DNA from 2 places in the Blautia sp. AF19-13LB genome. Region 1 is predicted to be linked to the other one. Evidence: riboswitches for the same ligand, from Rfam matches in the RefSeq annotation. Region 1 holds a riboswitch; the other holds the start of a gene.

Region 1 (8,353 bases):
CTCATTCAATCTGTCTTTCAATTCTTGCAGTGACAGCTGAGCATATGTATCTGTGAACCATTGATATAATTCGCCAAGCTGATTCCACTTAAAATTATCCGAAGGAGTTTTAACAGGAATACCCGTTCTTTCGTCTGATTCCCATTTAATAACAAGAGTTGTCCAGCCAACCTGATAAGCAAGATTTTCTGCCGGAGTTCGATCGATCTCATCAATTCTCTTATCTTTTAAATGCTCCGGAATATCATTAAATTCTGAAATATATTTTGCAAAGCTTTTATTTATCTCGTTTTTAAGCTCGTCTTTATTCTCATATGTTCTCAATAGTCTATCTCCTCAGCTTCCGATTTTCCAGTTTCAAAAACAGGAATTTATTTGGAAGATTTTATTATCCATTCATCAAGAAATTTCATTTGTTCATCCGTATGAAACCAATGCTCTCCATTTTTCATAATAGAAAGTGTTGAATTAGTCCTCTGTACAAATTCAAATATCGTTCCATAAGCGGTAAGATTATCTTTTTCACCATACAAAATGTGCGTTGGGATTTCCCATATAATAGGATTTTCTCTTGCATAGCAAAGATAATCCCATGAAAGAGTCTCTCCAAAGGTTGTCTGAATTTCTTTTTTCTCTTTGAGTTCATCCTCTGTAACATTTGCCCAAATCATCATATCAGCAATAAGCCTTTCCATATCTACAACGGGCGAAATAAAATATGCTTTCTCTATTTGCTGATTTGATAAGGCATTGATAGCAAAATACGCTCCAATGCTATTGGCAATTACTTCAACCGTCTTGTAGTTTCTATAAATTGAATTAAAAAGTAATGGAAATTCTTCTTTTGCTTCCCATGGAAACTGTGCAGTATAGTCGAGACCAATCACATCACAATTACTAAAGAGCGGTTTGTAATGAATAGCTTCTTCAGCATTACCACCTTTTCCATGTATATAAATAACTGCTTTATCCACAATAGTTATCCTCCACAAATTCAAATTTTCCTGTTATACAAACTGGGAGTTGTTTATTTCTTCTTTTTCGGTTTTGGGGCTGGCAGTTCATCATACATTGCATGAAACAAGCCTGTCAAAAATTCCCTATTATCAACTTCATCTACCAACAACATCTCTTTTGCTCCCTCATAGGGTAATTCATACGGAGCTGTCGGCATATAACTAATTGCTGATTTTACTGGTTTAACAAGTAATCTATCATCATAGATACCGCCTACAATCTTGCCACGATAATAAATAATAAATTCTCCCATCATAGCTCGATAAGTAATTTCTTCTAACTCAGATAGCTGCCCTAAAATAAACTCTAAGTATTCCTTGCTTGATGCCATATTTCCACCTCAAATTCATATTTCTCAGTTTCAAAAACTTGAAATTACTTAACAATATGTGCTGTAATGATTGTATAGCTATATGAATTGATAGTAATTTTGATATTTTCAACCTCGCAATACCAATTTTTACCCTGTTTGTATATATTGCAATTTTTATCTAATACCTTATTTTTGCAATACTCAACAACATCTGCTGTATCTATTTTTAGGTTTCTTTTAATTCTATCAATTCCCATTTCGGTTGTATGAATTTTATCAATATTATCAAGCAATATCTTTTTATCTTCCATTCTTTCTTTTCCTCAACTACCGATTTGCACATCAAATCGTTTTCTTCATTCTATCACAGTATCATATTATTCCGCCATCAATTTTTCGAACCAGGTATCCATGACAATAATAAACTGGCCTGCGCCTTGCCATTCTTGCAGCATTTCATCCAGAGTTTTGTGTTTCTCATATTTCTGCACATACACCCAGGTGGCTATACCACTGGCCTCAGAAATAATTCCTGTTATGATCTTACGCATGATGCCCTCAAATTCTGCGATTTCCTCTTTTGAAACGATGTCATAGAAATTAGGAATCTGAAAATCTTCTTTCCCACAGTTCTCATGTACATTAATCAACTCTGCTTTCACCCTTTTTCTGGATTCCTCGGGTAATTTCAAATATTGCCAAATCATTGAGACCACTTCGGAAGGTGTGTCTTTTTTGATCGGTGGTAACTGAATAAAATCATTGTTTTCGCTCATTTTCATATCCTCCTCACGATAAAATAAAATCAATAATACTTTCTCTTGTCATATCCAGTACAGTGTCTACAAACACTCCTGCAAACAGGATCAGATACAGAATTACACTCAGCGAAAACAGGAATGCAACCTGTACCCAATCATGGTAACAGTATGCAGTCGCTATAATCAACAAAGTGAATATAAATCCAAGGATTCCTCTGACAACCGCATAAGTCTGTACTGTCATCTTCACTGCCAGGCCGATCACAAAAAGTATCAGCCATACCGGCAGTAATAATATCTTCCCAGCAAGTTTTAAAATAAACATGTGCACCTCCTATCTTACCAGTCCTGGCATATCATGGTTCACTTCTGCCTGATAATACCCATTCATCGTAGACGGTGCATTAAACAGGGCTGCTAATAAATATTTCTTGATGTTCTTCACCTTTGTGGTGTTACCACGCATACAGTGTAAGACATACTCGATATGTGAATAGGTCAGCATCAGAAATTTTTTCTTCACCAGAGATGCCGGATACCAGTTGCTGGCAATCAAGATCTTGTCATTTTTACACATCACAGTTTCTACGATCAGGTTCACGACTTCATCTACCTGTCGCATATCGTCATGATGGGTTATTTCCAGTGATTCATAATCAATGGTCTCCTTGACAAGGTTTTCATAAGCCTGATAATCCTCAGAGCGATTATCGCTATCACATCTTTTCTCATCCACAGATATGATATGATTAGATTTATTATCATTCATTTCAGTATCACTAAGATTAGTATTATTAGGGTTTGAAATGTAAACTTCTTGAAGTTTGTTTTCGGGACTTCTAGAAGTTTGATTTTGGGACTTCATGAAGTTTAAATTGTAAACTTCTGCAGTCTCTTCATTTTCCACAGAAGTTTGTTTTTTAAACTTCTCTAATTCCTCTCCAAATTTTTTCTCATCTGTTTTCTCAGGCATAAAGGTTTTTACGTAGATAACATTCACCTTTCCAAATCCCTGTCTACGTTTCTCAATCAGACCAATTCCTGTTTCGTCATCCAGTTCTCTCATGGATTTGATGGCTTTATTTCTGCCACAGTTCAGTAATTCCATGATATCTTCGATGGAAAAGTAGATATATGCTCTGTTTTTGTCGTCAAACCACTGATTCTTGATGGAAAGAGACATTCGATCCAACATCAGTCCATATAAAATTTTGGCATCGCTTGATAAATCTTTAAAGTAGCTGTCTGTAAATAATGCTTTTGGTATGCGGTAGAAGCTGAACTGATCAGCTTCGGTACCGTAAAAATAATTAAATGTCATTTTTTTCTCCATAATTTCCTCCTTTCGTTTTCTGCTAAGAAGTCCTCTTTTTAAACTTCTTTGACTTTGTTTTCTTAGCTTTTTCTATCCTTAACAGGACTGTTCCTGCATCCATTTTTCTAATAATGATTCAATTATCTGTTCCATATCTTTGGCTGTATAATCATCCGGAAAATACTTTGTCAGTTTCTTTTCTGAGAAAGTAAGAGACCGGGATACTTTCTTTGCCATTACACAATTATTGAAAATCGATAACATCTGGATCTGATTGATTGGTCCATCATTCAGCTGATTTCTAAGTGCTGCAATCTGTTTTGGTTTGATAAATCCTGTGTCGCAGATATATTCGTAAATCCATCCCTGTACTTCCTTATCGATGTAAGAGATATCTACAGCAACCGTGAACTGAAGCTTTTTGTTATCTACCAGATCAAGAAGTTCCGGAATAAGCTCTGTCAGTCGGATATAACGAGTCACCTGCACACTGCTTATTCCAACTTGCTCACCCAATAATTCTCGTGACTTTTTACCTGACTTGTGTTCATTTTGTACACAAGTTAAATCTGTTCTGATTCCCTGTCTTTTCATTGCATCAAGTTTCATCTTGTAGGCAAAGGCTTTCTCACTCGGTAACAGTTCCTCTCGCTGAATGTTAGCGTCCACCATCGTCACAATGGCATCATCATCTGATAATTCTCTTACGATTGCCGGAATAGTTGTGAGTCCTGCAAGCTGTGCTGCATGCATTCTTCTGTGACCGGATACCATTTCGTAATCTTCGTTTTCATCCATACGGAGAAGTACCGGTGTCAACACTCCATTGATCTTTACGCTCTCTACCAGATCCTGCATCTTTTCATCATCCAACACCTTGAATGGATGATTCTTAAACGGATGGATCTTACTGATCTCTATCTCCATTGCAGATTCTTCATTTACCACACCGAGCAGTTCATCAATACTTGCCAGCTTAATCTTTTCACCACTTCTATTTTTCATTCTTCAAAACCTCCTGTGTTAAATTCATATATGCCTCAGCAACTTTTCCCTTCGGGCAGTGCATGTAGATACTTTTTCCTTCCGCACTGGTCTCAGCAGCTTTTACAGACATCGGGATCACATTTTCAAATACCTCAATCTGACTTCCGTAGGTTGTATGTACTCTTGATGCAATGTCCCTTGCGTAATTGGTTCTGAAATCTACCATAGTCAGGAGAATGCCCTCAATCGCCAGTTTCCGATTCAATCTTTTCTTTACTGTAAGAATGGTCTTAATCAGCTGTTGAAGTCCTTTAACAGGCAGATATGCGGCCTGTACAGGTATCAGCACGGAATCGGAAGAAACCAGTGCATTGATTGTCATCATACCAAGACTTGGCATACAGTCGATCAGGATATAATCGTATCGGGATCTTATCGCATCGATATATTCTTTCATGATCATTTCTCTGCTCATAACATTTCCCATCGTTACTTCCAGTGCGGAAAGCTCAATATTTGCTGGAAGCAGATCTACATTTTCCTGATGATGTAAGATACCATCTTCCAGATTAATATCTTCTTCATTGATAACATCCATCATCATTGTTGCCAGTGTAATTCGAAGATCATCCGGTTCTTCATATCCAAGACTTGCTGTTAAACTCCCCTGCGGATCTGCATCAATCAACAGTACTTTTTTACCTTCTCTTGCCAGTCCAATACCTACATTTACGGTTGTGGTGGTCTTGCCGACTCCACCTTTCTGGTTTACTACGGATATAACTTTACACATGATTTCTTCCTCCTTTAACTTTCCCATGATTCTTTTTTCCATAATTTCAGCAGTGCCAGTATTTCCCGTTTCATCATTGCCGGTGTATAGGAATTTGGAAAATACTTGTGTAACTGCTCGTTTGTGAATGCCACTCTTGTGATCTCACCCTTTTTAACTTCACACATGATTTCTTCCATCTTTTCCAGCGATAACTGTTTTTCTTTACTCAGCTGCTTTATCCGCTGAGCCTGTGAGAGTGACGGAATCGCCTGTGCATAATCCATTGCTTTAAGCAGTTCTCTTTGTTCATTTTCTTTCAGTGCTGCTATTTCCACAGCCGGGCAAAAAGAAATAATTTCATCATCCAGCTTCTGCAACATTTCTGGTATCAGCTTTGTCAGTGAAATATAACGCTGCACTTGTTTTGGGCTATCACCACAATCCTCACTGATAATATCTATCGAACGTTTTCTTGTTTTTTTGTGGTCAACTTGGCTCTTTTTTCGACCACTTTTTCTTTTCAATACGTCATTCTTTAATTTGTAAGCAAAAGCCTTTTCACTGTAGCTGATCCGTTCTCTATGAAGATTCGAATCCACCATGCTTAAGATGGAATCATCTTCACTTAATACCCGGATGATCACCGGTACTTTACGGTATCCAAGTTTCTCTGCAGCATGTTTTCTTCTGTGACCGGATATGATTTCATAGTAGCCATCCGGTACCGGTCTGACGATCAGCGGATTTAAGATTCCATATTTCTCAATGCTTTCCTGCAGAAGAAACATTTCCTTATCATCTTTCACCTGAAACGGATGCTCCTTAAAAGGGCGGAGACGTTCAATCTCAATTTCTATGATTCTTTCTTCTTTTTCTCCTGATTGTCTGTTTGCATCAGTCATCTTGACTCCTTTCCTCCAGGATTCAGGAAATAAAAAATGCCTGCCTGGAACTTTTGTTGTAAGAAAAGTTCCAAACAGACATTGCCGTTTGACTATTAGCTGTAGCTAATAGAATTGAATACTGTTTCAGCTAATTTATGTTTGCAGGTTTCGGAGAGATTGTTTCTTTTCCTGCCTTTTCTCTGATTTACATCCCCAAATAAGGGGTGACAACAGAGCGGAACCCAAATGTTAGCTGGACTCTTGAAAAACCATGTTTGCAAACCGGTGATTTTGATTAGCTGTCAGCTAACAAAAATCGGATTGTGTTAGCTGGAAATGGATCATTTTGAATGGAATTTCATGCCACGAACGTGATTAGAAAATAAGAAAAGCGTTCGCTGTCAGCTAATCCAGCTAACATTTTCGAACGCTTTGAAGCCCGTCGCCAAGAGGATTTGAACCTCCGACCCCTCGCTTAGGAGGCGAGTGCTCTATCCAGCTGAGCTATGACGACACATGCCGCAAACCCTTGATTTTACTGGGTTTCTGGGATTTTTCCCTTCGGCCATATATAAGATTATCAACTCTTTTTCGAGTTGTCAATCTACAGATTTTTTTACTTTGGTAACATTAGAACGTTCCCCAAATTGGGGAATGCTTTGTTGTCACCTTTGGCATTTTTCAGAATAGATTCGAACTGAAAGTTGTTTTTCATTTTTTCCCTTTGGGGAATGCCTCGGCTTTCTCTTAGGAGGGGGACGCTCTATCCTGCTGAGCTACAGAAACAAGAATTATAAATGTTTCAGCCAGGTCAGAAACAAAAATATTATACTATATTTTTGCTGCTTTTTCAAGACGAAACACATACTTGCGATTCCGCAGTTTACTTCAGGAATTTTCCATTGTGAGTACCTGATAAATTCTCTTATAGGCTTTTTCATAGGTCCAGCAGCCTTCGACATTGTTGTAGTATTCATTATTTTTTTCGACAACATATTCTAAATCGTTTTCTGTTATGAGTCTGTATTTCATCGTACACCTCCAATGTTAAAAACAGTAATCTGCCAAAATCCAGAGGTCATTATATCATATTCCGATGGGAAAGGAGAAGAGAGTCTTACAGCAATGAATTAAAATAAAAAAAGAATCTCGGCAAAGCAGTCGAAAGGCTGTGACGCAAAGCTACAGGGCCTGTAAAATGGCAGCCAGCTGCGTAAATATGGAACATTTCGGTGATGGATGGCATCGAGGCGACGAAAAAAATTCGAAACAGTGTGCGTGAGGACAATGATGTTCCGATTTTTGCGATGACAGCAAATACCTTTGCAACGGACCGCAAGCGGTGCGCGGACGCGGGCATATTTCGAAACCGGTGAATTTAAAAGAGATTCAGACGACGCTGGACGAGAAAGTGCGGACGGCATGCGCCGGATAACGGGACGGATTAATAACAGAAAAATTTGGAGAAGGGGCTCTACTGCTTTGGATTGCAGTGGAGCCTTTTTATGGTGTATCATAGGAAGTAAAAGAAAACAGGGGAGAATCACGGAATGGAAATTGCAGAAAATATCACATGGACCGAGGAACTGGAAAGGCTGGATGTGCTTCTTTCGCAGGGGCAGTTCGAGCTGCTGCTTCCGGGTGAGCGGTACGGGGGAGGAGAAAAGGAGATCTGGCTTGTCTATCTGATGAACGATGCGGCAGAGAGCTTTCTCGTTTTTCATGACGCGGAGCTGACGGGAACGTATCAGAAGGAATACGAGGGAGAAATAGATGCCGCACTGGAAAAAGACGGGGAGCAGTACGTTCTGATCGTGCGGCAGAAAGAGACGGTGTGCACGCTGTTTTTCAGCCGCCTTTCACTGGAAGTGCATCTGTTTGATTACGGAAAAACGGGTCATTTCTGGGTGGACGGATACGAGTATCTGCGGCAGATTGAGTTCCGTATTGCGATCCTGCGGGACAAGCTGGAATACCTCGGCGAGGCGTTCTGCACCGATGAAGAAATGCGTCTGGCATCGCTGGCCAATTTCCCGCCGCTCAATTTCTGCTGCTACCCGGCCGTGCCGGATCAGTATCTCGTACCGTCATGCCCGTGGTGGGAAGCGACGGAAGAGGCAATTACGGAGATGAAAAAACTGGCATCGGAGGCAGGCGATAAAGTGCTGCTGTGGTATCTTGCACTTTATGAAAAATGGCAGGGAAAACTCCTCGCAAAACAGATCGCAAAACTGCTGCATACGAGCCGCCACGCGAAAGTCGTGGATTTACTGGAAAAAAAACTGGCCCGCGAAGCACAGA
Region 2 (8,353 bases), on a different contig from region 1:
TTAATAAAATTAATGGGGTTCTTGCAGCTGGAAATCGAGATTTGTGTACGCATATTTTACGGGAAGAATGGAACTTTGATGGTGTTGTCGTTACTGACTGGGGCGATATGGATATTGTCGCAGATGGCGGCGATGCTGTGGCAGCGGGAAATGATATTGTGATGCCGGGTGGCCCGCCGGTGATCCGGCAGATTTTGCAGGCCTATCAGGAGAGACGGATTACCAGAAAAGATCTGGAAAGGAGTGTTGCAAGATTGTTACATGTTCTGAAGTTATTTGAGAAAGGGGAGCGTATTTAAATGAAATCATATAGGGATCATACACTGGGTGCCAAAGAAAGAGCCTCTCTTCTGCTCAAAGAAATGAGCCTTGATGAAAAGATGGCACAGATTAACTGTGTTTTTCCTTTTGATCAGGATGCCTATAACTTTGAAAAAATTCAGCAGGAGACAAAATACGGAATGGGAGAAGTAAGCACGCTGGAAATGCGCAGGATGGAGACACTTGATGAAGTGGCTGCATGGCAGAGAAAAGTGCAGAAGATTGTGATGGAAAACAGTGCCCATCGAATACCGGCAATCTTTCATATGGAAGGATTGTGCGGGGCCTTCATTCAGGACTCCACCAGTTTTCCGTCTGGGATTGGCAGGGGAGCAAGCTTTGATCCCAAGCTGGAAGAACAGATTGCAGAAATTGTGAGCAGACAGGAAACGGCCTGTGGTATTACCCATATACTGGCACCGGTTCTGGATGTGGCAAGAGATCCGCGTATGGGCCGTTTTGGAGAAAGTTATGGAGAAGATGCTTCCCTTGTAAGTGCGATGGGGGCAGCGTATACGAAAGGAATACAAAAGAATACAGTTGCTTCAAGAAAAGCAGAAAGTGTGGCAAAACATTTTGTGGCTTTTCATAATTCGCAGGGTGGAATTCATGGAACACACAGCGAAACGCCGACGCGACTTTTAGAAGAAGTGTTTGCAAAACCTTTCCAGGCAGCAATCACAGAGTCAGATCTGAAAGGTATTATGCCTTGTTATTGCGCTGTGAATGGAGAAGATGTATCTGCTTCTCATAACATGCTTACGAAACTGCTTCGGGAAAAAATGGGATTTGACGGCATGTGCATCAGCGATTACGGTGCAGTGGGAAATGCGCATAGTGTACATCATATTGGAGAAACATTTGAAGAAGCCGGTGCGATGTGTCTTCATGCGGGAATGGATATCGAGATGCCGTCCTGTACTGGCTATAATGAGAAATTAAAAGAGATGTTTTCAAGTGGAAAACTGGATATCCATATTTTGGATACAGCGGTTTTGCGGGTTCTGGAGGGAAAATTCAGAATGGGCTTATTTGAAAATCCCTATGCGCTGGAAGGAAAAGAGCTTCATGCTCTTGTAATGCAGGAAGCAGACAGGAACACTTCCCTGCGGTCGGCCAGAGAATCCATGGTATTGCTGAAAAATGACGGCGTATTGCCGATTGCGGCAAAAGGGAAAAAAATCGCGGTGATCGGACCGCATGCCGGGTATGCCAGAAAAATGTTTGGTGGATACACACATATGTGTATGATGGAGTCTACCTATGCGATTGCCAATTCTATTGCAGGTGTAAGCGGAGTTGTACAGGCAGATGCAGATGAGATTATTACGGTTCCGGGAACCAATATTCAGTCTGATGAGACAGAGCAGTTTGATCAGATCCTGAAAAGACAGAAACCGCAATGCAGAAATCTGTATGAAGAATTCCAAATCCGCTTTCCGGAAAGTGAGATTTTATATGCATATGGCTATCCGATTGCAGGAAACGACGAAAGTCATTTTGAAGAAGCGCTGCAGGCAGCAAAGCAGGCAGACATTGTGATACTGACGCTTGGCGGTAAGCACGGAACGTGTTCCATGGCATCAATGGGAGAAGGAATTGACAGTACTGATATTAACCTTCCAAAATGTCAGGATGCATTTATTCGCAAGGCTGCGCAGCTTGGAAAACCATTGGTTGGCGTTCACTTTGATGGAAGACCGATTTCCAGTGATGCTGCAGAGGAATATTTAGATGCTATTCTGGAAGCATGGAGTCCATCAGAAACAGGAGCAGAAGCAGTAGTTGATATTTTAACCGGAATATATAATCCGGGAGGAAAACTTCCGGTTACCGTTGCTTATGGAGTGGGACAGCTTCCGGTTTATTACAATCATCCATATGGTTCCTCCTGGGATCAGAGCGGCAGTATCGGTTTTGCCAATTATGTGAATATGCCGCACAGACCGAGATATTATTTTGGATACGGACTGTCGTATACAACATTTACATATTCGGATTTACATATCTCGATGGGAAATGAAAAGGCAGCAGATACGGTTCAGATCTCCTGCGCTGTTGAGAACACGGGAAGCTGTGAAGGAGATGAGGTTGTCCAGCTTTATTTACGAGATGAATATGCCAGCCTGACAAGACCAGTAAAAGAACTGGCAGGTTTTAAGCGCATTCACCTGCGAAAGGGCGAAAAGAAAACGGTATGCTTTGAGGTGAAAACGGATCAAATGGCTTTTCTGGACATTGATATGCACTGGAAAGTGGAAAAAGGACGATATGCAGTAGAGGTCGGAAGTTCTTCAGAAGATATTCGTTTAAGAGGAAGCTACTGTGTGAAAGAAAATAAATGGGTTGCGGGAAGAAATAGAGCGTTTTGGGCAAGTGCCGCAGCGAAATAAAAAGAACAGAACCGGATGCCATTTTATACAAAGCGGCATTCGGTTCTGTTCTTGCGGTATTCCCGTGGGGAGCAGTTCATTTTTTCACGGAAACATTTTCCGAAATAGGACTGCTGGCTGAAGCCGGTCTGCAGGACGATCTGTCTGATGGGAAGTGTGGTTTCTGTTATCTCCGTGATTTGTTTTCTATGTTTTGGCAATATCTTAATAATTTCTGCAGATATTTTCATATTATTTTTTCGATATAATAAGTATACTTGCTGTAAAAAGGATTGTAAAGGTAGTCTAAATGGACAATAATAGTTTATCACATACAACGTGGAATTGTAAGTACCATATGAACCAGAGCAGGAAAACCTGCCGTCGCTGATCACACTTGAAAAAATATGTGTAGCTTTGGGCGTGACATTATCGCAGTTTTTTCGAGAAGATAATTCAGAGAATCTGACAGAAAAACAGAAAGAAGTTCTAGGGATATGGAATGATCTGAGTACAAATGAGCAGGAAACAGTAATGTCAATGCTGCGTGGACTTCGGAAGTAAGAGAACAGTTCGAGTATATGTATCGGCTGTTCTTTTTTTGTTTTTGAACGTTAAAATGTTAATTTTTTTCTTGTGTATAGTAGAACACTAAAGTATAATAAAATCAGTTTTTTACATAAGATTAAAGCTATAATAAGGAAATTGGCAAACCAGATGAAAGTCTGGGACGCAAAGCTACAGGGCCTTTAAAATGGCAGCCAGTTGCATAAAATGAGGTGCACTGTCTGTCTGACGGTGCTTTTTTACGGTGTTATTTCATAGACGTAACAATAATGATTTTATCAGGAAAGAATGAGGAAAATAAAAGTATGAAAAAGGCAAAACGTTGTCTGATAGCAGTGGTGTCAGGTGTACTTGTAGCATCTGCTGTCTTGTCTGGATGTGGACAGTCAAAGAAAGAAGTATCTATAAATGATGATCATCTTACCGTTTATCTGTGGGAAAATCGTTTGATGAAAAATATTGCACCCTATATCCATGAACAGTTTCCAGATCAGGATATTGAATTTATTATAGGTAACAATGATACCGATTTATACAGTTATTTTAAAGAACATGATGAATTACCGGATATTATAACAGTACGTCGATTTTCTGGAACAGATGCACAGGACTTACAGCCTTATCTTATGGATTTTGCTTCTTATGATGTTGTTTCCAAGTATTATTCTTATGCGGTGCAATATTATAAGAATGCGGAGGATGAAATCCAGTGGCTGCCAATCTGTGGTATTCCGCAGACGATCATTGCCAACAAAACACTGTTTGATCAGTATGGCGTAAAGATTCCAGAAAATTATGAGGAATATGTACAGGCATGTCAGCAGTTTTATGATAATGGCATAAAACCGTATTCCATGGATCTTGGTGAAGACTGGTCTAATAATGAAATCATCCAGGCTGCAGCAATCGGTGAGTTTACAAGCCTGGATGGTATTGAATGGCGAAACGGTGCAGAGACTGCAGCGGATGAAGTAAAGTTTGATGATGTATTATGGAAACGTATTTTTTCAGAAACCAGTCAGTTTCTTAAGGACTCGCATTTTGGTAAAGAAGATATCAATATTGATATCAATACAGGAACCCAGATGTTTGTCGAAGGAAAATCAGCAATGTTTCATGGACATCCGACGGTTATGCAGCAGCTGCAGAAACAGATGGATGCGGAGCTGATCCGTATTCCTTACTTTTCACAGACATCGGATGAATCCTATGTGTACATGACTCCGTCCTTAAACATTGCATTTAACAAAAACCTGGAAAAAGACCGGGAGAAACTGGATACTGCGCTGGATGTGCTGGATTGTATGATTTCAGAAGAGGGGCAAAAGCTGATTGCGGATGGAAGCGGTGTTATTTCATTGAATACAGATGTTCCAACCATGATGCAGGATGTGCCTGGACTGGAAGAGGAAATTAATAATAATGCTGTTTATATCCGATATTCCGCCCAAAAATCATTTGATGCAAGTCTTGAGGCTGTTCACGGATTACTGTCAGGGGAAATGGATGAAATACAGGCTTATGATACTTTTCGCAGTGTAATGAATCGTAAAGATCCAGAAGAAAAAGCAACGGTGAATTTTGAAAATGAATATTCCATTTCACTGAACGATAGAAATGGCCGTGATGCAGCATCTTCCATTTTAACTACGATCAGAGAAGAAAATGATGCACAGCTGGCTCTGGCACCATATTATTATTTCACTTCTTCTATGTACAAAGGAGAATGCACCAGCAGCCGGGTTGGCATGATGACAGCGAAGAGTTCAGATACACCATTATATGTTGCAAAAATCAATGGTAAACAGGTTTATGAACTCGTGGAAAATTATCTTGCTGATGCTGATGAGAATTTTTACGTAACCAATAAATACGAATTACCAATTGCATCCGGTATGAAAATGATCGTCAATCAAGAGGAAAGTGGATTTTCGTTAAAGGACTTAACAGTTAATGATAAGAAAATAGACAAAGAAAAGGAATACTCGATTCTTCTTACAGACACCACAATGTCTGTTTTGAAAAAAATAAATCTGAAATGTGAGATTGAGCAGCTTAAAGATACAACATTATCAAGTGCATGGACCGAAGCAATGTCAAATGGACAGCAGCCGTCAGCACCGGAAGACTATATAGAGGTTGAACAGTAAAAGTGGAGATAGAACAAAAGGTAAACAAAAGAAAAAAAATAACAAGGCTGTTGCTTATACTACTTATGATTCTTTTAAGCTTAGTTTGTATCAAGTATCTTATAAGTAAGTCTAATAAGTATATCAGCGAAAATGGAAAAAGCAGTATGGGAGCTGTTGTTGAACAGATACAGCAGACCTATGATCTTCAGGTGAGTGGATACTACAGCCAGCTGCAGTTGGTTGAGGAATTCTTACTTCATGAGAGGGAACTGTCTCTTGAAACGGATACGAACAAAAATTTCTTTGAAGCATGGGAAAAAGAATCGGAAAGTACTCTTATATTCCTTCAGGAAAATGGTCAGGCAATATCAGCAGGTGGAACAAAAATGCGGATTGATATGCCAAGTAAACTTCTGCTGGACTTAAAGAACGGATACAATATTGGAAAACTGGTGCGTCTTGATTATGATCAGAAGAAAAAAGACGGTTATCTGGTTGCGATTCCATGTCAGGAATACACGATCAATGGAGAAACTTATACGGCAATTGGAACTGTGTATGATCATTCGAAACTGGATTCCATGTTAAAATTGAAAGGTTATCATGGAAAAGCATATTTGTTCATGCTGGATCATGACGGAAATATTACGTATACGAACCAGAGTGGAGATAAATACCTGCGTAATTATTCTTTGTTAAAACATTTAAAAGGGGAACAGGCTATTACAGAAGAAGAGGCTGATTTGTTCAAAAAGAAGTTTGATAACAGAGAATCCGGAGTTGCACTTTTGGGAAAACAGAACCCCTATTATCTGGGGTATTGCCCGATAGAAAGCAACAACACCATTTTGGTGTGCATTGTGGCCAAGGGAGTTGTGGACAATGTGCTGATGGATTACCAGAAAACGGTGTTGTTTACAACAATACTCATGGCAGGTTTTATACTTTTACTTTTTGCCGGATTATTCTACAGTATTTCCAGACTTAGTCTTGCAGATCAAAAAGCAGAATATGAAAAAAGAAATAATGAACTTCATTTACAAACAATGAAGGAAATGGAAGTAGTCAATCAAAAACTGAAAAAGGCAAAGAACGTTGCAACAGAGGCTTTACAGACAGCTGAAAATGCAAATAAGGCGAAAACGGATTTCCTGTCTAATATGTCACATGATATTCGCACACCTATGAATGCAATCATTGGTATCACATCTTTGATCAGACATGAAGCAGGTAATAAAGCAAAAGTTATAGAGTATGCAGATAAAATAGATATTTCATCGCAGCATCTGTTGGGAATTATCAATGACGTTCTGGATATGAGCAAGATTGAGGCGGGAAAAACAGTATTCAAGTATTCTGACTTTTCTATTCTGGATCTTGTACAGGAACTTGACACTATATTTCATACTCAAATATATGAAAAGCAGCAGACCCTTACAATCATAAAAGAAAATATTCAACATGAGTGGGTGAATGGGGATCAGGTTCACCTGATACAGATTTTCAGCAACCTGCTTTCCAATGCAGTGAAGTATACCCAGGAAGGTGGGGAAATTCAGTTCTTTGTAGAAGAATGTGAGACAAAGTCATCTGTCTATGCAAAGTACCGTTTCTTAGTTAGCGATAATGGTATGGGAATGTCGGCAGATTTCAAGGATACAATTTTTGATGCGTTTACCCGTGCGGAAAGTTCCCTTACAAATAAAATACAGGGAACCGGACTTGGAATGGCGATTACTAAGAATCTGGTTGAGGCAATGGGAGGTACCATTGATGTGGAGAGTGAATTGGGACAGGGAAGCTGTTTTGAGGTTCTCATGGATCTGAAAATTGCAGAGGATAGAACAGTTGCTCTGGTGACACAAGAAGAAACAGATGAGCAGGATGGTAATATCCTGCAGGGAATGAAATTCCTGTGTGCAGAGGATAATGAGTTGAACGCAGAGATCCTGACGGAACTGTTAAAGATAGCAGGTGCGGAATGTACCATCTGTGAAAATGGTGAAGAGATTTTGAAGGCATTTGAGCAGTCTGCTCCAGGTGATTATGACATGATCCTGATGGATGTGCAGATGCCTGTTATGAATGGCTATGAGGCGACGAGGGCAATCCGCAGAAGTTCCCATGAACTGGCAAAGACGATACCGATCATTGCCATGACTGCCAATGCATTCTCAGAGGACATTCAGCATTCTCTGGCAGCCGGTATGAATGCACATGTTTCAAAACCGGTTGAGATGAAGGTACTGGAAAAGACGATTAGAAGCATAAAATCCGGCGGGGGGGGGTACCGAACCGCAGGTCACGGAACAGTGACAAATGGAAAGTAACCGGACATAAAAGAATCGAAAAGGATAGTTAGGGATAGATAGAAAATGAAAGGAAAAAGAGTGATTGCAGGCATTCTGCTTGCAGGGATTTTAGCAGTCACCCTGGCGGGGTGTAAAAACACAGATAACACGAAAGAAAAAACCGAAAAGCCTGTTATTACCCTCGGCAGCGACAGCTATCCACCATACAATTATCTGAATGAGGATGGTGTACCGACGGGAATCGATGTAGAACTGGCTGCGGAAGCTTTCAAAAGAATGGGATATCAGGTGGAGGTTGTCCAGATCAACTGGGAGAAGAAAAAAGAACTGGTGGAGAGCGGAGAGATTGACTGTATCATGGGCTGCTTTTCCATGGAAGGACGCCTTGACGATTACCGCTGGGCGGGACCATATATAGCAAGCCGGCAGGTGGTCGCTGTAAATGAGAATAGTGATATCTATAAACTGAGTGACCTGGAGGGAAAGAACCTGGCTGTTCAGTCCACGACCAAACCGGAAGGTATCTTTCTGAACCGGACGGATGAGAGAATCCCAAAGCTGGGCAATCTGATCAGCCTGGGACACAGGGAGCTGATCTATACATTTCTTGGGAAAGGATATGTAGATGCAGTCGCTGCGCATGAGGAAT

The links. Region 1 has a riboswitch for cyclic di-GMP ahead of DWX32_RS10190 (response regulator). Riboswitches for the same ligand answer to the same signal wherever they lie in the genome.
Region 2: linked by a shared signal. The riboswitch ahead of DWX32_RS15390 (ABC transporter substrate-binding protein) and the one ahead of DWX32_RS10190 (response regulator) in region 1 are both predicted to bind cyclic di-GMP.

The regions. Positions count from the first base shown of each region.
Region 1 is NZ_QUGO01000008.1:123,799-132,151, reverse strand. It holds gene DWX32_RS10250 (ClbS/DfsB family four-helix bundle protein) at 1-324, opposite strand, end outside; gene DWX32_RS10245 (alpha/beta hydrolase) at 372-974, opposite strand; gene DWX32_RS10240 (TfoX/Sxy family protein) at 1,028-1,348, opposite strand; gene DWX32_RS10235 (DUF3781 domain-containing protein) at 1,393-1,641, opposite strand; gene DWX32_RS10230 (hypothetical protein) at 1,708-2,106, opposite strand; gene DWX32_RS10225 (hypothetical protein) at 2,120-2,416, opposite strand; gene DWX32_RS10220 (DUF6017 domain-containing protein) at 2,426-3,424, opposite strand; gene DWX32_RS10215 (ParB/RepB/Spo0J family partition protein) at 3,503-4,411, opposite strand; gene DWX32_RS10210 (ParA family protein) at 4,401-5,186, opposite strand; gene DWX32_RS10205 (ParB/RepB/Spo0J family partition protein) at 5,201-6,166, opposite strand; tRNA gene DWX32_RS10195 (tRNA-Arg) at 6,493-6,566, opposite strand; gene DWX32_RS19625 (hypothetical protein) at 6,941-7,084, opposite strand; cyclic di-GMP riboswitch class I at 7,194-7,269, shown strand; gene DWX32_RS10190 (response regulator) at 7,288-7,428, shown strand; gene DWX32_RS10185 (DUF3878 family protein) at 7,603-8,353, shown strand, end outside.
Region 2 is NZ_QUGO01000017.1:45,300-53,652, forward strand. It holds gene DWX32_RS15370 (glycoside hydrolase family 3 protein) at 1-299, shown strand, start outside; gene DWX32_RS15375 (glycoside hydrolase family 3 N-terminal domain-containing protein) at 300-2,714, shown strand; gene DWX32_RS20920 (helix-turn-helix domain-containing protein) at 2,738-2,944, opposite strand; cyclic di-GMP riboswitch class I at 3,391-3,466, shown strand; gene DWX32_RS15390 (ABC transporter substrate-binding protein) at 3,566-5,410, shown strand; gene DWX32_RS15395 (ATP-binding protein) at 5,557-7,722, shown strand; gene DWX32_RS15400 (substrate-binding periplasmic protein) at 7,768-8,353, shown strand, end outside.